Regions from separate parts of the Delftia sp. Lp-1 genome, predicted to be linked through region 2. Evidence: predicted binding sites of a transcription regulator. Region 2 holds the regulator's gene; the other holds the start of a gene.
What was found. Region 2 encodes NrdR, which represses ribonucleotide reductase genes. Its sites were predicted from a motif close to CACNANATNTNGTG; they were not measured.
Positions count from the first base shown of each region.

Region 1 (5,217 bases), on a different contig from region 2:
TGCGCAGCCAGCAGCGGCGCGAGCGCTGCGTGGTCATGACGGCCTACGGCTCCGCCGAGAACGCCGTCGAGGCCCTGCGCTCAGGCGCCTTCGACTACCTGACCAAGCCCGTGGACCTCAAGCAGTTCCGCCTGGTCGTGGCCTCGGCCGCCCAGGGCGTGGGCGGTGTGCCGGCCCCGGGCGTGATGCCGGCGCGCAGCCCTTCGGCCGCTCCCGCCGCCAGCCCGGTGCTCAACGGCAGCGGCGCACTGGACGCCATGGTCGGCGAGTCGCCCGCCATGCAGGCCGTCAAGCAGCGCATTGCCAAGGTGGCGCGCGGCATGGCGCCGGTGCTGGTGCATGGCGAGTCGGGCACGGGCAAGGAGCTGGTGGCCCGCGCGCTGCATGCCTGCAGCCAGCGCGCCCATGGTCCCATGGTGGCCGTGAACTGCGGCGCCATTCCCGAAAACCTGCTGGAGGCCGAGTTCTTCGGCGCGCGCAAGGGCTCCTATACCGGCGCCACCCAGGACCGCGACGGCTACTTCCAGGCTGCGCGCGGCGGCACCTTGTTTCTGGACGAGATCGGCGACCTGCCCCTGGCCATGCAGGCCAAGCTGCTGCGCGCCATCCAGGAGCGCCGCGTGCGCCCCCTGGGCTCCGCACAGGAGGAAGCGGCCGATGTACGCATCGTCAGCGCCACCCACCGCGATCTGGCTGCCGATGTGCAGCAGGGGCGCTTCCGGCAGGACCTGTACTACCGCCTCAATGTCATCGAGGTGCTGCTGCCCCCGCTGCGCGAACGCCGCGAGGACCTGCCTGCCCTGTGCCGCGCCCTGCTGGCACGGCTGTCGCAGGAATCCGGCCTGCCCATGCCCGAGATCGACGAGCGTTCAGTGCAGCAGATCGCCCGCCTGCCCCTGCCCGGCAATGTGCGTGAACTGGAGAACCTGCTGCACCGCGCCATCACGCTGGGCGAGGACGGACCGCTGCGCATAGATCCCGAGATGCAGCTGCCCTGCGGCACGCCACCAGCCCCGCCCGCACCGCCTGCATCCGCCTCGCCCTCTCCTCCGCTCTCGCCTTCGCGCCCCCTGCCGCAAGGCAGCCCGCTATCGCCAGAGCCAGCCGATGCCGACCTGCCCCGCGACCTGCAGGCCTGGCTGGACGAGCGCGAGCGCAGCATCCTGGTGCAGGCGCTGCAGGAAAACGGCTTCAACCGCACGGCCACCGCCGCGCGCCTGGGCCTGAGCCTGCGCCAGATCCGTTACCGCATCGACCGGCTGAACATCGCCCTGCCCGGCGATGCCAGCGCCGAGGCGGACGGAGGCGGCCATGGCAAGTCCTGATCCGCAGGCGCAAGCCACCCAGGCCCCGGCCTGGACCTGGCAAGGCGGCTGGCTGCAGCAGGCCCGCCACCTGCCCTCGCCCAACTTTGGCGAGCGCCCGGCCCAGGCGCTGGTCGATCTGGTCGTCGTGCACTCCATCAGCCTGCCCCCCGGCGAGTACGGCACGGGTGCGGTCCAGCAACTGTTCACCAACCAGCTCGACTGGGATGCCCATCCTTACTACCAGGGGATACGCGGCCTGGAGGTGTCGGCGCATTTCTTCATCACGCGCCAGGGCGAGGTCTGGCAGTTTGTGGACTGCGATGCGCGCGCCTGGCATGCAGGCGCTTCCTGCTGGCGGGGCCGCGACCGCTGCAACGACGACTCCATCGGCATAGAGCTCGAAGGCCTGGAGGGCCTGCGGTTCGAGCCGGCCCAGTACGCGGCGCTCGATGCCCTGTGCAACGCCATCGCGGCGCGCTACCCCGTGGCCCATCTCGCAGGTCATGAGCACATCGCGCCGGGCCGCAAATGCGATCCGGGCGCAGGCTTCGACTGGCACCGGCTGCGCGGGCTGCTGGCCCATCACCCCGCCACGGCGAACTGGCAGCTGCCGCCGGGCGCGGGCCAGCCCTCCACGTAAGCGCACACCCTCATCGCAGGCACCGCCAGGTCTTGCGCAAAATCCCGCTTGTCCACAGGCAGAGGACAAAGGCTGTGTCAATCCAGAAAGCAACCGATGTGGCGCGCCAGGCGCACGCAGCGGCTGCCTGATCATTTTTTACAAATTCACGCATGTGTCGCAGCCCCACTGTCCATGGGGCTTTCAGCGGTCCGACCGGCGCAGGGCCAAGGCTGCAGCGGCTTGCGGCGGACCATCGCCCGCAAGTCACGGCGCAGCGGGCCTTTGCTGCTATTGGCTTGTAGGTTGCGCACCCGTTTGGCGCAGCGCAAACAGCGGTTTTCCGGCTGTGAGTACCCCGTGTACATGAGACGGCGATACACTACAGGTAGTGCCCAGAAGCACGCTGGACACCATATCTAGTGTTCACAAGCTGTGCACACCCTGTGAAAACGGTGTGTACATCCGACCCCGATTCCATCTCCCAGCAAGCCTGCCCCAAGTGCAGGTCCGCGTCCGTTCTATCCACAAACACCCGTTGAGGAAACTCATGCAAGAAGCACTGAATTCTTTGGCTCCCGCTGCGCACGGTGATGCTGCCAATCCTTCCTCCGCCCATCACCTGTCCGTGCAGGACGGCTACCAGATCATCCGCCGCAGCGGCGATGTGGTGCCCTTCACGCCGCAAAAGATCGCCGTCGCGCTGACCAAGGCCTTCCTGGCCGTGCGCGGTGCCCAGGGTGCGGCCTCCGCCAGCGTGCGCGAGACCGTGGACGAGCTGACCCAGGCCGTGGTTCGCGCACTGCTGCGCTCGCGTCCGGGCGGCGGCACCTTCCATATTGAAGATGTGCAGGACCAGGTCGAACTGGGCCTGATGCGCGGCGGCCACCACGACGTGGCGCGCGCCTACGTGCTGTACCGCGACCGCCGCAACCAGGAACGTGCCGAGCAAAAGAAGGCCGCCGAGGCCGCAGCGGCTGCCGCCGCCGCACCGGCGCCCGTGCTGCATGTGACCGACAACGGCCAGCGCGTGCCGCTGGACCAGGCCCGCCTGCTGGCGCTGATCGAGGCGTCCTGCCGCAACCTCAACGCCGATATCCAGGCCGCCCCCATCGTCGCCGAGACGCTGCGCAACCTATACGACGGCGTGCCGATCGAAGAAGTCTTCAAGGCCTCCATCCTGGCCGCTCGCACGCTGATCGAGAAAGACCCCGACTACACCTACGTCACCGCCCGCCTGCTGCTGCACACGATCGTGCGCGAGGTCATGGGCCGTGACGTGCACCCGGCCGACATCCAGGCGGCCTACGCAGAGTACTTCCCCGGCTTCATCCGCAAGGGCGTGGACAACGAGCTGCTCAACCCCGAGCTGCTGAACTACGACCTGCCCCGCCTGGCTGCCGCCATCAAGGCCGAGCGCGACGAGCAGTTCGACTACCTGGGCCTGCAGACCCTGTACGACCGCTACTTCCTGCACGTGCGCAAGACGCGCATCGAGCTGCCCCAGTCCTTCTTCATGCGCGTGGCCATGGGCCTGGCGCTGCAGGAAGAGGACCGCAATGCACGCGCCATCGAGTTCTACGAGCTGCTGTCGTCCTTCGACTTCATGAGCAGCACGCCCACGCTGTTCAACAGCGGCACGCTGCGCTCGCAGCTGTCTTCCTGCTACCTGACCACGGTGCCCGACGATCTGGACGGCATCTATGAGTCCATCAAGGAAAACGCCCTGCTGTCCAAGTTCGCCGGCGGCCTGGGCAACGACTGGACGCGCGTGCGCGCCCTGGGTTCGCGCATCAAGGGCACGAACGGCGAGTCGCAGGGCGTGGTGCCCTTCCTCAAGGTGGTCAACGACACGGCCGTGGCCGTGAACCAGGGCGGCAAGCGCAAGGGCGCCGTCTGCACCTACCTGGAGACCTGGCACCTGGACATCGAGGAATTCCTCGAACTGCGCAAGAACACCGGCGACGACCGCCGCCGCACGCACGACATGAACACGGCGAACTGGATTCCCGACCTGTTCATGAAGCGCGTCATGGAAAAGGGCCACTGGACCCTGTTCTCGCCCTCCGATGTCGGCGACCTGCACGACCTCTTCGGCGCCGCCTTCGAGCACGCCTACAAGGCCTACGAAACCAAGGCCGACAACGGCGAACTCAAGCTGTTCAAGCGCATCCCGGCCATGGACCTGTGGCGCAAGATGCTGTCCATGCTGTTCGAGACCGGCCACCCCTGGGTCACCTTCAAGGACCCCTGCAACGTGCGCTCGCCCCAGCAGCACGCCGGCGTGGTGCACTCGTCCAACCTGTGCACCGAGATCACGCTGAACACCAGCGACACCGAGACCGCCGTCTGCAACCTGGGCTCGGTCAACCTGGCGCGCCACATCGTCGATGGCGCCATCGACCACGGCAAGCTGCGCAAGACCATCACCACGGCCATGCGCATGCTGGACAACGTGATCGACATCAACTACTACGCCGTGCAGAAGGCCAAGGACTCCAACCTGCGCCACCGCCCCGTGGGCCTGGGCCTGATGGGCTTCCAGGATGCGCTCTATGAAATGCGCATCGCCTACGCCAGCGACGCGGCCGTCGAGTTCGCCGACCAGTCGATGGAAGCCATCTGCTACTACGCCTACTGGGCCTCCACCGAGCTGGCCAAGGAACGCGGCCAGTACTCCAGCTACAAGGGCTCGCTGTGGGACCAGGGCATCCTGCCGCTGGACACGCTGAACCTGCTGGAGAAGGCACGCGGCGGCTATGTGGAAGTGGACCGCTCCTCGCGCCTGGACTGGGATGCCCTGCGCGCCAAGATCGGCCAGCACGGCATGCGCAACTCCAACTGCGTGGCCATCGCGCCCACGGCGACCATCTCCAACATCGTCGGCGTCGATGCCTCCATCGAGCCCTCGTTCGGCAACCTGTCGGTCAAGTCCAACCTGTCCGGCGAGTTCACCGTCATCAACCAGTACCTGGTGCGTGACCTGAAGCGCCTGGGCCTGTGGGACGACGTGATGGTCATGGACCTCAAGCACTTCGACGGCTCGCTGCGCCCCATCGACCGCGTGCCCCAGGACGTCAAGAGCCTGTACGCCACCGCCTTCGAGGTCGAGCCCACCTGGCTGGTCGAGGCCGCTGCGCGCCGCCAGAAGTGGATCGACCAGGCCCAGAGCCTGAACATCTACATGGCCGGTGCATCGGGCAAGAAGCTGGACGACACCTACAAGCTGGCCTGGCTGCGCGGTCTGAAGACCACCTACTACCTGCGCACCACCAGCGCCACCAACATCGA
Region 1 covers NZ_JAJALJ010000002.1:2,178-7,394, reverse strand. The annotation lists gene LGR64_RS16725 (sigma-54-dependent transcriptional regulator) at 1-1,325, shown strand, start outside; gene ampD (1,6-anhydro-N-acetylmuramyl-L-alanine amidase AmpD) at 1,312-1,947, shown strand; gene LGR64_RS16715 (ribonucleoside-diphosphate reductase subunit alpha) at 2,477-5,217, shown strand, end outside.
Region 1: LGR64_RS16715 (ribonucleoside-diphosphate reductase subunit alpha) is a predicted target of NrdR. The motif match lies at 2,338-2,351, and genes of this name have one in related genera.

Region 2 (5,217 bases):
GGCATGAAAGTAAGTGACATCCTGCGCGTCAAGGGCAACACCCTCTACACGGTGTCGCCGGACGAAAGCCTGGCCAGCGCGGTGCAGGTGATGTCGGAGCGCGATATCGGCTCCCTCGTGGTCATGGAGCATGGCGACGTGGTCGGCATGCTGACCTTCCGCGAAGTGATCCAGGGCTTCGTCAAGCACGGCGGGGTGGGCGAGACGCTGGTGCGCTCGGCCATGGACGACGCTCCCATGACCTGCACCATGGAAACCGACATGGATGAGGTGCGCCGCATGATGCTGGACCGCCACGCACGCTACATGCCGGTGATGGACAAGCGCATGCTCATGGGCGTGATCAGCCTGTACGACGTGGCCAAGGCTGTGGTGGACAGCCAGAACTTCGAGAACCGCATGCTCAAGGCCTACATCCGCGACTGGCCCGAGGGCGAGCGCCAGGGCGCGGACTGATCGTCGGGGCGATATCGACCTTTCGTCCGTTTCACATTGGGCAGCAAGGCCTCCGAACGCAAAATGCGGCGGAGGCCTTTGTCTTTGCGCGCAGGGCGCAAAGCAGACAGTCGCGTGAACAGCGAGCGGATGGTCAGCAGGACCTGTCAGTGCACGCGGCGGCGTTTGGGCTTGAGCAAGGCGCTGGGCGGCACGTCATAGGCCTGTCTGAAGACACGGCTGAAGTGCGAGAAGCTGGTGAAGCCGCAGGCCAGCGCCACATCGGTCACGCGCCGCGCATTGTCTGCCCGAAGCAGCAGGTGCGCCTGGGCCAGCCGTTCGTTCCAGAGCCAGCGGCTCGGGGTCAGGCCTTCGGTGGCAAACAGCCGCGCCAGGCTGCGCAGCGACATGCCCATGTCCCGAGCCACCTGCAAGGGCTTGAGCTCGGGGTCGTCGAGCCGGGCCCGCATGTACTGCTTGGCCTGGGCAAGCCTATTGCGGGTTCTGAAATCGCCAGGGCTGGACGATGTCAGCAGTACATTCAGCAGCGAGGGGCGAAGGTCCTGCTCCTCGTCCTTGGGCTGAAGGCCTGGCGATGCCGGTGGAGTGCTGCCCGCATGGTCGCCGTGATCCTGGATTTGCGTTGAGTCGTAAGAGGCCTGCATTTCACGAACCTCCCGCAGTTTGCGGCTGGTGCCAGCGTGGTGATCCGCAGGCGGGTTGAAAAAGGGTGGATTGCAATTTTAACTATGAATATTTGCAATTCGATAGCTATTTTTATTCTCGCTGGGCGATGGCTGCCTGCGCAATGCACCGCCGCCGCGGGCACGGCGCTTGCGGGCTACCCGGGCATAATCGTCGGCCTATGAGCGGCAACACCTTCGGCACCCTATTCACTGTCACCAACTTCGGCGAATCGCATGGCCCGGCCATAGGCTGCGTCATCGACGGCTGTCCGCCCGGCATGGCGCTGAACGAAGCGGATATCCAGCAAGATCTGGATCGCCGCCGCCCCGGCACCAGCAAGTTCGTGACCCAGCGCAACGAGCCCGATGCGGTGGAAATCCTCTCGGGCGTCTACGAAGGCCGCACCACGGGCACGCCGATCGCGCTGCTGATCCGCAATACCGACCAGCGCAGCAAGGACTACTCCAACATTGCGCAGAGCTTTCGTCCCGGCCATGCCGACTACGCCTACTTCCAGAAATACGGCATCCGTGATCCGCGCGGCGGCGGCCGTTCCTCGGCACGGCTGACGGCCCCCACGGTGGCCGCTGGTGCCGTGGCCAGGAAGTGGCTCAAGGAAAAGTTCGGCACCGAGTTCCGCGCCTGCATGACCCAGGTGGGCGAGTTGTCCCTGCCCTTCGAGAGCTGGGAGCATGTGCGCAACAACCCCTTCTTTGCACCGGTGGCTGATGTGTCCCAATACGAGGAATACATGGATGCGCTGCGCAAGTCGGGCGACTCCTGCGGTGCTGCGCTGCGCGTGCAGGCCAGCGGCATGCCGGTGGGCCTGGGCCAGCCGCTGTATGACCGCCTGGATGCCGATATCGCCTACGCCATGATGGGCCTGAATGCGGTCAAGGCCGTGGAGATCGGTGCCGGTTTCGACAGCGTGGTCCAGCGCGGCACCACGCACGGCGACTCGCTGAGTCCCGAAGGCTTTCGCAGCAACAACGCCGGTGGCATCGTCGGCGGCATCAGCACGGGTCAGGACCTGGAAGTGCGCATAGGCATCAAGCCCACCAGTTCCATCATTACGCCGCGCGAATCCATCGACGTGCAGGGCCAGAGCACCGAGGTCATCACCAAGGGCCGCCACGACCCCTGCGTCGGCATCCGCGCAGCGCCCATCGCCGAGGCGCTGCTGGCCCTGGTGGTGATGGACCATGCGCTGCGCCACCGCGCACAGTGCGGTGACGTGGATTCGGGCCTGGCTCCCATCCCTGCCGCCGCGCCCTGAGAGCACTGCCAGGCTACCAAAGAAAAAGCCGCCCAAGGGCGGCTTTCTTGCGTCCTGCCGGCCTGATCAGCCGGGATTGCGCACCTCATCCATGACGTTCTTGAAGTCGTCCACATCCTCGAAGCTGCGGTAGACGCTGGCGTAGCGGATGTAGCCGACCTTGTCGAGCAGCTTGAGCTCGCGCATCACCATCTCGCCCAGGCGGCTGGAGAGCACTTCGCGCTCGCCCAGGTTGCGCAGCCGCTCCTCGATGCGCTCGATGGCGGCATCGATCTGCTCTGTGCTCACGGGGCGCTTGCGCAGCGCGATCTTGAACGAGCCCAGCAGCTTGGCGCGCTCGTACTCGATGCGCCGCCCGTCCTTCTTGACGATGGCGGGAAAGCTGACCTCGGGCCGCTCATAGGTCGTAAAGCGCTTGTCGCAGCCGCCGCACTGGCGGCGGCGGCGGATGAAGCCCCCATCCTCGGCCTCGCGGGTCTCCACGACCTGGGTGTCCGGATGGCTGCAGAACGGGCACTTCATGGCAGGCCTCTATGCGTGCAACTCAGGCGCCGTAGACCGGGAAGCGGGCCGTCAGCTCGGCCACCTGGGCGCGTACGCGGGCCAGGTTGGCTTCGTCGGCGGGGTTCTCCAGCACGTCGGCCAGCAGGTTGGCTGTCAGGCGGGCTTCCTCTTCCTTGAAGCCGCGCGTGGTCATGGCGGGCGTGCCCACGCGAATGCCGCTGGTCACCATCGGCTTTTCGGGATCGTTGGGGATGGAGTTCTTGTTGATCGTCATGTGGGCGGCACCCAGCGCGGCTTCGGCCGCCTTACCGGTGATGCCCTTGGCGCGCAGGTCCACCAGCATGACGTGGCTTTCCGTGCGGCCGGAGACGATGCGCAGACCGCGTGCCGTCAGCGTTTCCGCGACAACCTTGGCGTTCTTCACGACCTGTTCCTGGTAGGTCTTGAACTCGGGCGACAGCGCTTCCTTGAAGGCCACGGCCTTGCCGGCAATGACATGCATCAGCGGGCCGCCTTGCAGGCCGGGGAAGATGGCGCTGTTGATGGCCTTCTCGTGCTCGGCCTTCATCAGGATCACGCCGCCGCGCGGGCCGCGCAGGCTCTTGTGCGTGGTGGTGGTGACCACGTCGGCGTGGGGCACGGGGTTGGGGTACACGCCTGCGGCGATCAGGCCGGCATAGTGGGCCATGTCCACCCAGAAAATGGCGCCGACTTCCTTTGCGATCTTGGCGAAGCGCTCGAAGTCGATGGCCAGGGCGTAGGCCGATGCGCCGGCCACGATGATGCGGGGCTTGTGCTCGCGCGCCAGCGCTTCCATCTTGTCGTAGTCGATGGCTTCTTCGGCATTCAGGCCGTAGGAGACCACGTTGAACCACTTGCCCGACATGTTCAGCGGCATGCCGTGCGTCAGGTGACCGCCTTCGGCCAGGCTCATGCCCATGATGGTGTCGCCGGGCTTGGCAAAGGCCATCAGCACTGCCTGGTTGGCCTGGGAGCCGGAGTTAGGCTGCACGTTGGCGGCTTCGGCGCCGAACAGCTTCTTGACGCGGTCGATGGCGAGTTGCTCGACCACATCGACGTTCTCGCAGCCGCCGTAGTAGCGCTTGCCCGGATAGCCTTCGGCGTACTTGTTGGTGAGCTGGGAGCCCTGGGCTTCCATGACGGCAGGCGAGCAATAGTTCTCGCTGGCGATCAGCTCGATATGTTCTTGTTGACGCAGGTTCTCGGCCTGGATGGCGGCAAAGACTTCGGCGTCGACCTTCTCGACGGTATTGGTGCGTTGAAACATGGCAGTCCTGTGAACTTGAAATTCCCTTGAGGCCAAGGGCTGCCCAGGCGAACGGCGGAACACTCCAGATCCCGCGTGCGCATGGAGGCTGGGCGGTACGCTCCCCGGTGGTTCACAGAAGGTGGTCCTTCTCGGGCCTTCTGCTGGTTTCCACGTCAGCGGCAGCGGTGCGTGAAGCGGCTGCGCCTATCGCCAGTTGCGTACCCCGCTAGTGTAGCTGAGCCGGTGGCGCCGAAGACCTGGCAGGGGCGTTGCAGAAGGCGTTTGCGTGGGCCACCTGCAGTTGGATCGGGCATGAAAAAAGCTGGCCTTGGCCAGCTGTGCACTCACTATGCCGGGAAGTCAGGCTAAAGCGCCGGCTCCTGGGACTGAAGGGCCACCTGCTCGGAGCGGGCAGAGGTGTTGCTCGAGCTGACCGGCACGGCTGCAGGCGCAGCCGCTGCTGCCGGGCCTGAGGCCTCTGCCACAGGGGTGGCCGGCTTGGTGGAGGCGATCTGTACGGCCTGCCGGGGCTGATCCACCTTGGCGGTCATCAAAGGCACGGCACGCAGGCCGGCGGCCATGCGCAGGCGCTGGTGCTCGGCCAGCACCTTGGCGGCGTAGCCACCGTCGGTGGGCAGGTTGGCTGCGCCCACGTAGTAGCGCAGGCCTCCTTCGATGGAGCCGGCGCGCTCGATGCATTCCTTGAGTACGCGCACGCCCACGCGCAGATTGCTGACCGGGTCGAAGGCAGCATTCTGGCCACCGAAGTTCTCATACTTGTCGGTATGCACCGTGGTCATCACCTGCATCAGGCCCTGCGCGCCGACAGCGCTTTGCGCAAACGGGTTGAAGCTGGACTCGATGGCCATGATGGCCAGGATCAGCGTCGGGTCCAGGCGGTTGACCTTGCCCAGGTCATAGGCCTCGCTGACCAGTGCCGCGATCGGCTCAGGCGCCACGCGGTACTTCTTGCTGAGCCAGAAGGCCACGGCTGCCTGCTCCTTGGGCAGGTTCTTGGGGTTGGTCGCCGTCGCCCGATCGCTGG
Region 2 covers NZ_JAJALJ010000001.1:1,251,096-1,256,312, forward strand. The annotation lists gene LGR64_RS05460 (CBS domain-containing protein) at 4-456, shown strand; gene LGR64_RS05465 (helix-turn-helix domain-containing protein) at 603-1,100, opposite strand; gene aroC (chorismate synthase) at 1,301-2,398, shown strand; gene nrdR (transcriptional regulator NrdR) at 2,465-2,920, opposite strand; gene glyA (serine hydroxymethyltransferase) at 2,943-4,190, opposite strand; ZMP/ZTP riboswitch at 4,225-4,400, opposite strand; gene LGR64_RS05485 (lytic transglycosylase domain-containing protein) at 4,538-5,217, opposite strand, start outside.